3 regions of the Undibacterium sp. 5I1 genome follow, and region 1 is predicted to be linked to each of the others. Evidence: predicted binding sites of a transcription regulator. Region 1 holds the regulator's gene; each other region holds the start of a gene.
What was found. Region 1 encodes LexA, which represses DNA repair genes until DNA is damaged. Its sites were predicted from a motif close to ACTGTATNNNNATACAGT; they were not measured.
Positions count from the first base shown of each region.

Region 2: imuA (translesion DNA synthesis-associated protein ImuA) is a predicted target of LexA. The motif match lies at 1,537-1,554, and genes of this name have one in related genera.
Region 3: RGU72_RS16625 (VRR-NUC domain-containing protein) is a predicted target of LexA. The motif match lies at 1,715-1,732, and genes of this name have one in related genera.

Region 1 is NZ_JAVIWI010000001.1:1,034,592-1,037,880, forward strand. It holds gene lon (endopeptidase La) at 1-1,335, shown strand, start outside; gene lexA (transcriptional repressor LexA) at 1,727-2,401, opposite strand; gene rpsF (30S ribosomal protein S6) at 2,667-3,035, shown strand; gene priB (primosomal replication protein N) at 3,066-3,289, shown strand, end outside.
Region 2 is NZ_JAVIWI010000001.1:1,399,071-1,402,359, reverse strand. It holds gene RGU72_RS06300 (GGDEF domain-containing protein) at 1-1,328, shown strand, start outside; gene imuA (translesion DNA synthesis-associated protein ImuA) at 1,597-2,337, shown strand; gene RGU72_RS06290 (DNA polymerase Y family protein) at 2,270-3,289, shown strand, end outside.
Region 3 is NZ_JAVIWI010000001.1:3,799,449-3,802,737, forward strand. It holds gene RGU72_RS16620 (ATP-dependent DNA helicase) at 1-36, opposite strand, end outside; gene RGU72_RS16625 (VRR-NUC domain-containing protein) at 33-1,694, opposite strand; gene ltaE (low-specificity L-threonine aldolase) at 2,188-3,261, opposite strand.

The sequences.
Region 1 (3,289 bases):
GGTAAGACCTCCCTTGGTCAATCTATAGCACGTGCTACTAATCGTAAGTTTGTACGTATGGCGCTGGGCGGTGTTCGTGACGAGGCGGAGATCCGCGGTCATCGACGCACTTATATTGGCTCTATGCCCGGTAAGATATTGCAAAGCTTATCGAAAGTAGGCGTGCGTAATCCATTATTTTTACTGGATGAAGTAGATAAAATGGGGGCGGATTTCCGTGGCGACCCGTCTTCTGCGTTACTTGAGGTGCTAGATCCTGAACAAAACCATACTTTTTCTGATCATTACATCGAAGTTGATTTCGATTTATCAGATGTTATGTTTGTAGCGACCTCTAATTCATACAACATTCCGCCAGCTTTGTTGGATCGTATGGAGGTTATTCGTTTGTCGGGTTATACCGAAGACGAAAAAGCTAGCATTGCCCAGCGTTACTTACTTCCTAAACAAATTAAAAATAATGGTTTGAAGGATGGTGAAATCAGTGTTGCTGAAAGTGCTATTCGAGACATTATTCGTTATTACACTAGAGAAGCAGGGGTACGTTCCTTAGAGCGTGAGTTATCAAAAATTTGTCGCAAAGTCGTTAAAATGCTCTTACTTAAAAAGAGTGAAAAGAAAGCAACGATTACATCAAAAAATCTTGATAAGTTTTTGGGTGTTCGTCGTTACGATTTTGGTGTGGCGGTCAAAGATAACCAGGTTGGACAAGTCGTTGGTCTTGCGTGGACTGAAGTCGGCGGCGATTTATTGACAATTGAAGCAGTTGCAATGCCTGGTAAAGGTGGCGTGATACGTACCGGTACTTTAGGCGATGTGATGAAGGAGTCGATTGAAGCTGCTCGCACCGTAGTTCGCAGTCGTGCGAAGCGCTTGGGTATTAAGCCAGATGTGTTTGAAAAAAGTGATATTCATATTCACGTTCCAGAGGGGGCAACGCCAAAAGATGGTCCTTCCGCTGGTATTGCTATGACGACAGCTCTGGTATCTGTTTTTACCGGGATACCGGTACGTGCAGATGTAGCGATGACTGGTGAGATTACCTTGCGTGGTGAAGTATTGCCTATCGGTGGTCTAAAAGAGAAATTATTGGCCGCTCATCGAGGCGGAATTAAGACGGTTTTAATTCCTGAAGAGAATGCTAAAGATTTAACTGAGATTCCTGATAACGTCAAAAATAAGCTAGAAATCATTCCAGTGCGTTGGATAGATAAAGTCTTAGAAATTGCTTTAGAACGTCAGCCAGTTGCTTTGACTGATGAAGAAGTTTTAGTAGCTGCTACGGCCACTAAAGTTGAAGGTGGCGTTGATGTTGGTGGTGTTGTAAAGCATTGAGCCTGATCCGAAATTTGGTTTTAATCAGATAGTTTTCTCTGATTAAAAACTAAAGAAATTAAAATGGCCGCTAGTTACCTAGTGGCCATTTTTTATTCATAATTGATTTTCTGGGTTATCTAATCTTTAAATCATTGTCTAAATAGTAAATTAAATTGACCGATAATTTAACTTTTGTCGAGACGATGAAAGTAGGCTCGAAACATAAAATTTTATGCATTTAATCGGAGTGATTGCATACTATGGGTGAGTATATTTTAATTGTCTATGCACCAATTGAGTAAAATCATGTTTTTCAAAAAGATTGTGGGGAGTATATTGATTGAGTTGGGACGTGACAGATGGAATTTTTTTAATTTCCTGATATTGCCAATACCTAGTAATACATAACTTAAGTCCAGGTTCTGAGCAGCCCAACGGCTAAACCTTCAAGTGAAAAGTCTTGATCAAGTTCATTAATCTTGATATTGGGATAATCAGGATTTTCTGCCAATAGCTCGATCATATCCCCTGATTTTTTATAGCGTTTAACCGTAACATCATCCCCCATACGGGCAATCACGATTTGTCCATTTTTTGCTTCGTTAGATTTTTTTACTGCGAGCAAATCACCATCAAAAATACCGGCATCACGCATAGACATACCACGCACTTTGAGCAGATAGTCTGGAATAGCTGAAAATAAGGCTGGATCAACTTGATAGGTCGTATCCACATGCTCTTGCGCAAGAATGGGAGATCCTGCTGCTACTCTGCCAACTAGCGGCAAACTAAGTTGCATTAGTGATGGATGAGGTAGCGCTAATTGAGCACTATAGTTAGGCCTAGCCTTGGTGCTTCCACTGCTTAGTATGGAATCGAGCAATCGTATGCCGCGTGAGGTACCCGGAGCAATTTCAATAACTCCTTTGCGTGCTAGTGCTTGCAAATGCTCTTCCGCTGCATTGGTGGAGCGAAAACCTAATTCATTCGCAATTTCTGCTCTTGTTGGCGGAAATCCAGTATTTTGGATCGCGTCCTTAATTAAATTTAAAATCTGTTCTTGGCGAGCGGTGAGTTTTAGCATGATCGAATTCCAATCGTGTAGTTGTGAGACTGGGTTTATATGCAGCCTGTATTTTTGTACAGTATAAACCTAAAATCTTTTTTATCTCAAAATTTTTTTAAGTCCTCTCAATGGTTGTGTTACGCATAAATTGGTAGCAGTAAATGTAATAAGCTATTGAAACTATTGAGTAAATTATCAAAGTGCAGTATAGTTATGGGCTTTCCTCTTCCCGCACTCGTCTTGACGCCGAGGCGGGCTACTAAATTGTCCACAAGGAGAATATATGCGTCATTATGAAATCGTATTTATCGTACATCCGGATCAAAGCGAGCAAGTGCCTGCAATGATCGAACGTTACAAAGCCACAGTTGTTGCACGTAGTGGTCAAGTACACCGTATTGAAGATTGGGGCCGTCGTCAATTGGCTTACATGATTCAAAAACTGGCAAAAGCACATTATGTTTGCATGAACATTGAGTGCGATGCTGAGACTCTGATTGAGTTGGAAACCGCATTCAAATTCAATGATGCAGTTCTGCGCCACCTCACAGTCAAAATGAAGAAAGCTGAAACAGCGCCATCTCCAATGATGAAATCTGTTCAGAAAGAAGATGCTGCTAAAACGCAACGCGTAGAAGCGCCAGCAGCATAATTGACACGTTAGAGGACGCTACATAAATCAGTGAATCAGCTTAAAGTCGTTGCCAGCATTGTAGAAAAATCGGCGCTGCGTTTTACACCAGCCGGAATTCCGATAGCTTCTGCGGTACTGATACATAACTCTAAGCAAACGCAAGCAAATGCCCAACGTGTAGTCGACTTTGAAATCAATGCGCTAGCCGCAGGAGAAATTTCAAAGCGATTTATGGAAATAGAGTTAGGTGTTGTAATGCAATTCACAGGTTT
Region 2 (3,289 bases), 360 kb from region 1:
CAGAACTATTTCAGGAAAGTGAACCTCATAAAACACCGCTCGACTTTTTGAAACGGGCGCTGTCGCTAGCCGAATCCATACAAAACTATTTTGTCCCAAGCGATCTGCTGGATTCAATTGCGTCTGAATATGCGAATATTGGTGATTATGCTGAAGCATATCGAATCAGTAAAAGTGCGAGTATTAACCGAGACAAAATCTATTCAAGCGAAGTGACCAATCGCGCCAGCGCCATGGAAATTAGTCACCAAACGGAGAAAATACGTGTGGAGGCGGAGTTTCAGAGTCAGCTTGCTAAAGCGGAGGCAGAAAAAATAAATGTATTATTAATTGCAAACGCTACGCTGGAACATTTAGCTAAAATTGGTAGAGAAATCATTGGGAATCTGAATGCAGATGCGGTGTTCTCTTGTCTCGATTTGCATCTGAGAAATCTCGTTGATTCAACCAACCTGCATGTCTACCAGTTAAAAGAGAGCGGCAATGTTTTGAGATTGGTATTTGGTCAGGACAGCCAGAATAAGCCATTAGTTGCTGAAATTCTGCTGAATGACCAAACGAATCCGATTGCACTCTATGCTCAGGCTCGGCAAGTGCATTTCGACGCACGAGACTCCGCAGAGACCCATACGGTAAATAACCGCTTAGATCGCACTCAATTGATGTCCGCACTTCAAATCAATGAGCGACTACTAGGCATAATGGTTATTCAATCGACTGGTGGACATGTCTTTAGTGAACGCGAGTGCGCTATCGTTGAAACGCTCTGCGCTTATGGCTCTATTGCAATGGCAAACGCGGAGGTTCAAGAGAAGCTACTTGAGAAAAATCAATTATTGGAACAACTTGCGGTTAAAGACAGGCTAACTGGCCTCTTCAATCGACTAAAACTTGACCAAATACTTGAAGATGAATTGGTAAGAAGCCGGCGATATGCAAGCATTTTCTCAGTTGTTCTCTTAGACGTGGATCACTTTAAAAGCGTGAACGATAACTTCGGACATCCGGTTGGTGACCAGGTGTTGAAGGAGATGTCCAACATTTTGGAACAAAGCACTCGTGAAGTCGATATTGTCGGTCGTTGGGGTGGTGAGGAATTTATGATTATTTGTCCCGACACGGATATTGAAGGGGCTTATAAATTAGCGGAAAAACTGCGTCTAGAAATCGCCTCACACCTTTTTCAAATTGTTGGAACTAAGACGGCAAGTTTTGGTGTTGCTGGCTCCAACAAAAACGATACTCCCCAAAGTTTACTCACCCGAGTTGATGAAGCGCTTTATCGGAGTAAGAAAATGGGTAGAAATCGTGTCGAGCAATTCGGCTAATCTTTTTAGATGTCAATCAGCATCGCAAATTTTTCAGTTTTGGCTAAATTCAGCATACTGGAAAAAGTTCGCAATCCCGACACGACGCGTACTAGTACCGGCCCAAATGAGAGATGAAAGCGCTGACAAGTGATAAATGCAAGACACTGATTGACAGCGAGATCGACTCATTTTTAAAAGCAGTGCATTTTCAAAATAGTTGAATTATACTGAATGCATATACAGTATTTATTGAGTAACGTTTGCTCCAACTACTTCAAAGATCATCATGTCTCAAGCCAACCCGTCCATAGAGCAGCAAGCGAGGTTATCTCCCTTGTCGTTTCCGGATGTCTGGCGTGCCAATGAAATGGCGGTATGCAGAGCCTCGACATTGACCACTGGCTTTGAGATCTTAGATCATGAGTTACCGAATGCAGGTTGGCCACGGTCTAATTTAATTGAGCTTTTACTGCAGCAGTCCGGCATCGGAGAAATGCAGTTGCTGAAACCAATCTTAGCAAAATTGTCTCAATCACAAAAGATTGCCTTGATCCAACCGCCCTATTTACCCCAAAGAATGGCTTGCCAATCCTGGGGGATTGATACTTCGCGACTTTTTTGGATTAAAGCTAAAAGCACGGCCGATGCCTTGTGGTCTACCGAGCAGATTTTAAAAAATGGGAGCTATGGTGCGGTGATTTTATGGCAAACCAATTGTCGTGCTGAATCGTTGCGCCGATTGAATCTCGCCGCACAGACAACGGATACCTGGTTTTGGTTGATGCGACCGATATCCAGTGCGCGAGAAGCGTCCCCTTCACCGTTACGGATCGCACTCAGCCCCGCGACTGGTGGCGTTGCTCTTAACCTGATTAAACGACGAGGGCCACAATCCGAACAAGCTCTTTTTATTCCCTTGGCTGATATGCCTACCCCTAAGCAAACTTTGGACAACAATCATGCGGTTTTGGTTAAGCCTACATTTTCCGCTACTACCATTAGAGACCCTTCGTCCATCTTGGTCTAATCCCGGCGCATATGCCGTGATGGACAAAGAACAAGTGATTGTGGCATCCATAGAAGCACTTCAAAGCGGCGTGAGACTCGGTATGCGTTCTGGAGGTGTCTCAGCGATTGCGCCATCGACATTGCTGCTCGACCGCAACCCGACTAAAGAGCAGTTAGCCTTAGAGTGTTTGACGATGGCCTTACTGCAATTTACCCCAGAGGTCACACATGCAACCGATTTCTGTATCCACCTTGATGTCACTACCACCTTACGTTTGTTCGGCGGTCGTCTTGCCATTTGTCACAAGATACGCGAGAGTATTCGGCGACTAGGATTTACCGCCATCATAGGGACTGCACCAACAGCGATGGGCTCTTGGTTGCTGGCTCGGGCACGACAACGACGTGTGCTTTCGGTACGGCGACGTGCAATCAAAATGGCGACATTAGAAAAGCGTTTAGATCAACTCCCTTGCCGTCTTCTTCCTTCCGCTGCTGTGCATGAAGAGTGGTTGTCTGGTATTGGTGCTGATCATCTTGGCGCATTGCGTCGTCTGCCCCGCGCAGGCCTAGTACGCCGAACCAATCAACAATTACTCAATGAGTTAGATCGTGCCTATGGCGAGGCACCAGAATTATTTGAATGGATCAAAGTTCCACTCACTTTCTCAGCAAGGCTAGAAACATATGATCGAATCGAACATGCTGATGCTTTGTTACACGGTGCAATCCGACTGATTGAACAACTCATTGGCTGGCTAGTCTCGCTACAACAGGCGGTTTCGCACTTTGTACTCATCCTTGAGCATGAACGTGGACGTGCAGCGATCGATCCTAGTACGATAGAAATTATGCTGGCAGAACCGGCCTGGCACGAAGAACATTTAATTCGTTTGCTCAAAGAACGACTTGGTCGAGTAGAGCTCATTGCTCCAGTGATTGCGCTACGCCTGGAGGTGAAGCAAGTCGTG
Region 3 (3,289 bases), 2.8 Mb from region 1:
AGCACGCACGGCAACAGTGTAGAGTTTGAGACTCACTGAGTTTCCTCAAGCCATTCGAGGTAGCACACTGAGATTGGCATCTGATGTAGGGTGCAGTAGTCGATTAGTCGTTGCTGATTGTCTTGCAGACGGTCACCAGGACCTTTGACTTCAATCATGTTGTAACGCTGATCTTTTGGCCAGAACTGGATTAAATCAGGAAAGCCATTTCTGTTCGCCTTAATGTCGGACAAGAGTCGGTGAAACCAATGCCGTAGATGCTGCGCAGGGATACAGGTTAAGGCAAGATTGAGCAAGTCCTCATCTAAGGCACTCCAAAAGACAAAAGGCGATTGAATACCTTGTTTGGCTTGGTAGGTGTGACGTATGGTGGTGAGGTACTCATCAGAATCAAGCTGGACTAGGCAAGCAGCAAAGTCGCCCTGTCGTCGTTGATGGAAATCAGCACTGGTTAAATCGACTGGCCCGCGGTGGAAAGGATGGAAGAATGCACCCGGGATAGGCTTAAAAATAGCTGTCCAACAAAGCAAGCCAAATAGCGAATTGATCAGCGTATTCTCAACATAGTAGACCGGTGCTTCTTCTTGCATCATATGATCTTTAACGACGCCTTCGACGTAAAACGACGTGTCGGGACACGGTAGTCGGAGTGTAATGATGTCGGCTTTAGACATCGTTGGTGTCACTGGTTTCTGATGGCCTAGCTTACGATTCAGGCGTGGCGCACTACGCTGTAGCTGCTGGAGTTCGGCATCACTCTCAGGCGCGCTAAGGGCCTCGTTGAGAAGCTGTAATGCAGCGGCACTTTGCCCTGTCTTTTCTAATACGCGGATGGTACGCAGCCTGGTTCCTGGATAACGACTCATCTCATAAACAGCTAATGCTTGAGCCCAGTCTTTTTGCTTTTCTGCTTGTTGTCCCAGCTGGAACAGGAGCTTATCGCGCCGTCGATTGATCCAGTCATTCTCGCTAGTGGTCTTTGCTAACTCACCGAGTACCAGTGCAATGGGTTCTTCCGCATGAAACAATTCGCGACAGGCTTGTAAGGCAATGTAATCCTCGATATCACGACGCGTTTGAAATCCTCGCGACGCCATTGAGAATGGGATTGCCTCATAGCGATAAATACCGAGATCAGATAAGACGAATTCTGACCAATCTTGCTGCCAATTACCAAAGAAGATCAGGCGCAAGCGGTCACAGAGGGCTTTGTTCTGGATGTGCACTACTGATTCTTTTGAGGAAGGATGCCAGGCGGAGAATACCTTTGCTTGGGTGCTAACGCCGGGAAGATGGCCACGAAGATAGTCAAGTTGTTCTGCCTTGCGGAGCTGTTTAATTGGTCTGGTGAGTGAGAATACGGCAACAATTTCTGGCTTTTGTAGAAGCTCAAAAAGCTGGTCTAACGTCAATATCGGATCAGGGTTAATCCATCCTGTTTTGATCAAAGGCAACATCGCTTGATGTGTGTCACCTATCTCAGGATAGCTCAGTTTGCTTTGACGAAAATAGTCGCCTTTACGCATGACCATGCGAACAAATAAGGCTTGGGATACTTGTGGCAAGTTACCGAAATCTGCAATGAACGTGCGCTCTTCAGGAATTAAAACATCATCGTATCGTTCACTGACCCAATCCAGTACTAGTTGGAAGTTACACAGGTAGTACAGCGGGTTTGGTAAGACTTGCTTCATTGCGGGATGTAGATATTTTAACTGTATATGCATACAGTTTATCTGTTTACCTTGGAGTTTGATAGTGACTGTTATATGCACTGGACTCCTCTTATTCTTTATGTGTGTTTAAATCAAATCGTTGATTCAAAATTAATGCCCTGGAAACGACTTAGAATTTCTAAAAACACAACTTAAGTTAAGTTAAATTAATAATGGTGAGATTGTTTTAAGAACAGACTAATCCTATTAGCCGGCTCTCCAAATCGTTGCAAGCGCCGTGAGAGAGATTAATACTGAACACTTTGACCATCGGTTTAGAAAGTTAAGGATGGGAGAAGGATATTGATGATCGCGCTTTAATTCAGATGGAATCTAAAGCCCTGGGCGGCACAGGATGCTGTATCTGTAAGGAGAAGTACAATTGCTAAATTTCGGTTTAACTACAATGCAATGGGGCGCGACGGTCGTCACTTTTAGTTGCGTCGACCGGTTGAAATTACCACAGTTATCTTTAAAAACGAGCCACGACCGTAAGAGCTCGTTCAACATCGGATTGATTTATGTCGAGATGTGTCACCCAACGGATGCGTCTGATAGGACCAACTTTGCTTTTTTGAATGCCGCTTGTCACACGAATATTGTTCTCTGCCAAATATGGCAAAAAGACGCTTGCGACATCGCTGGCAACATCCATAAACAATATATTTGTATGTGCAGGATGGACGACAGTCGAGCTTTCATTCAGTCTGGCATGAGTGCGGATAATCTCTTTTAGTCCGTTCGACAACATCGACGCATTTGCATGGTCATCAGTCAATCTTTGAACATTATTTTCTAGTGCATATATACCGGCTGCCGCCAATATTCCAGCTTGACGCATACCACCACCGAGCATTTTTCGTGTGCGTTTCGCCTGCGTAATGAAAGAGGAAGAACCCAGTAATAAAGATCCTATTGGCGCACCTAAGCCCTTAGACAAACAAAGCGAGACAGAATCGTAGGATTCGCAGATATTCTTCGCTTCCTCGATTGGATCGGTACTATTCTCTGTCGCGATCGATACTGCGGCGTTCATCAAGCGCGCGCCATCAATATGTGAGCGCAAACCATATTTTTTTGCCAGCATCTGGACATCACGCATATAAGCGAGTGGCAGAACTTTGCCACCGGTCGTGTTTTCAAGAACGATAAGCCGTGTCCTTGCAAAATGAGGATCATCGGGCTTAATCGCAGATGCAATATCGTCAAGCGCTATCGTGCCATCTGGCTGATTTTCTAAAGGTTGAGGCTGAATTGATCCGAGCACTGCCATGCCGCCAGCCTCCCAACGATAAGTGTGCCATTGTTGACCAACTATCGCTTCATCTCCACGCTGGCAATGTCCCATTAAGGCGATCAGATTGGTTTGAGTGCCACTTGGTGCAAACAGAGATGCCTCAAATCCTAGCATCTCTGCCGCCATGTCTTGTAGCCGATTGACGGTAGGATCATCTCCATATACGTCGTCACCTAAAGGCGCGTCGGACATCGCTTGCTTCATCGCGAGTGTGGGTTGCGTTACGGTATCACTTCGAAAATCGCCCATGAATTTATTCCGATAAAAGATGGTTTGG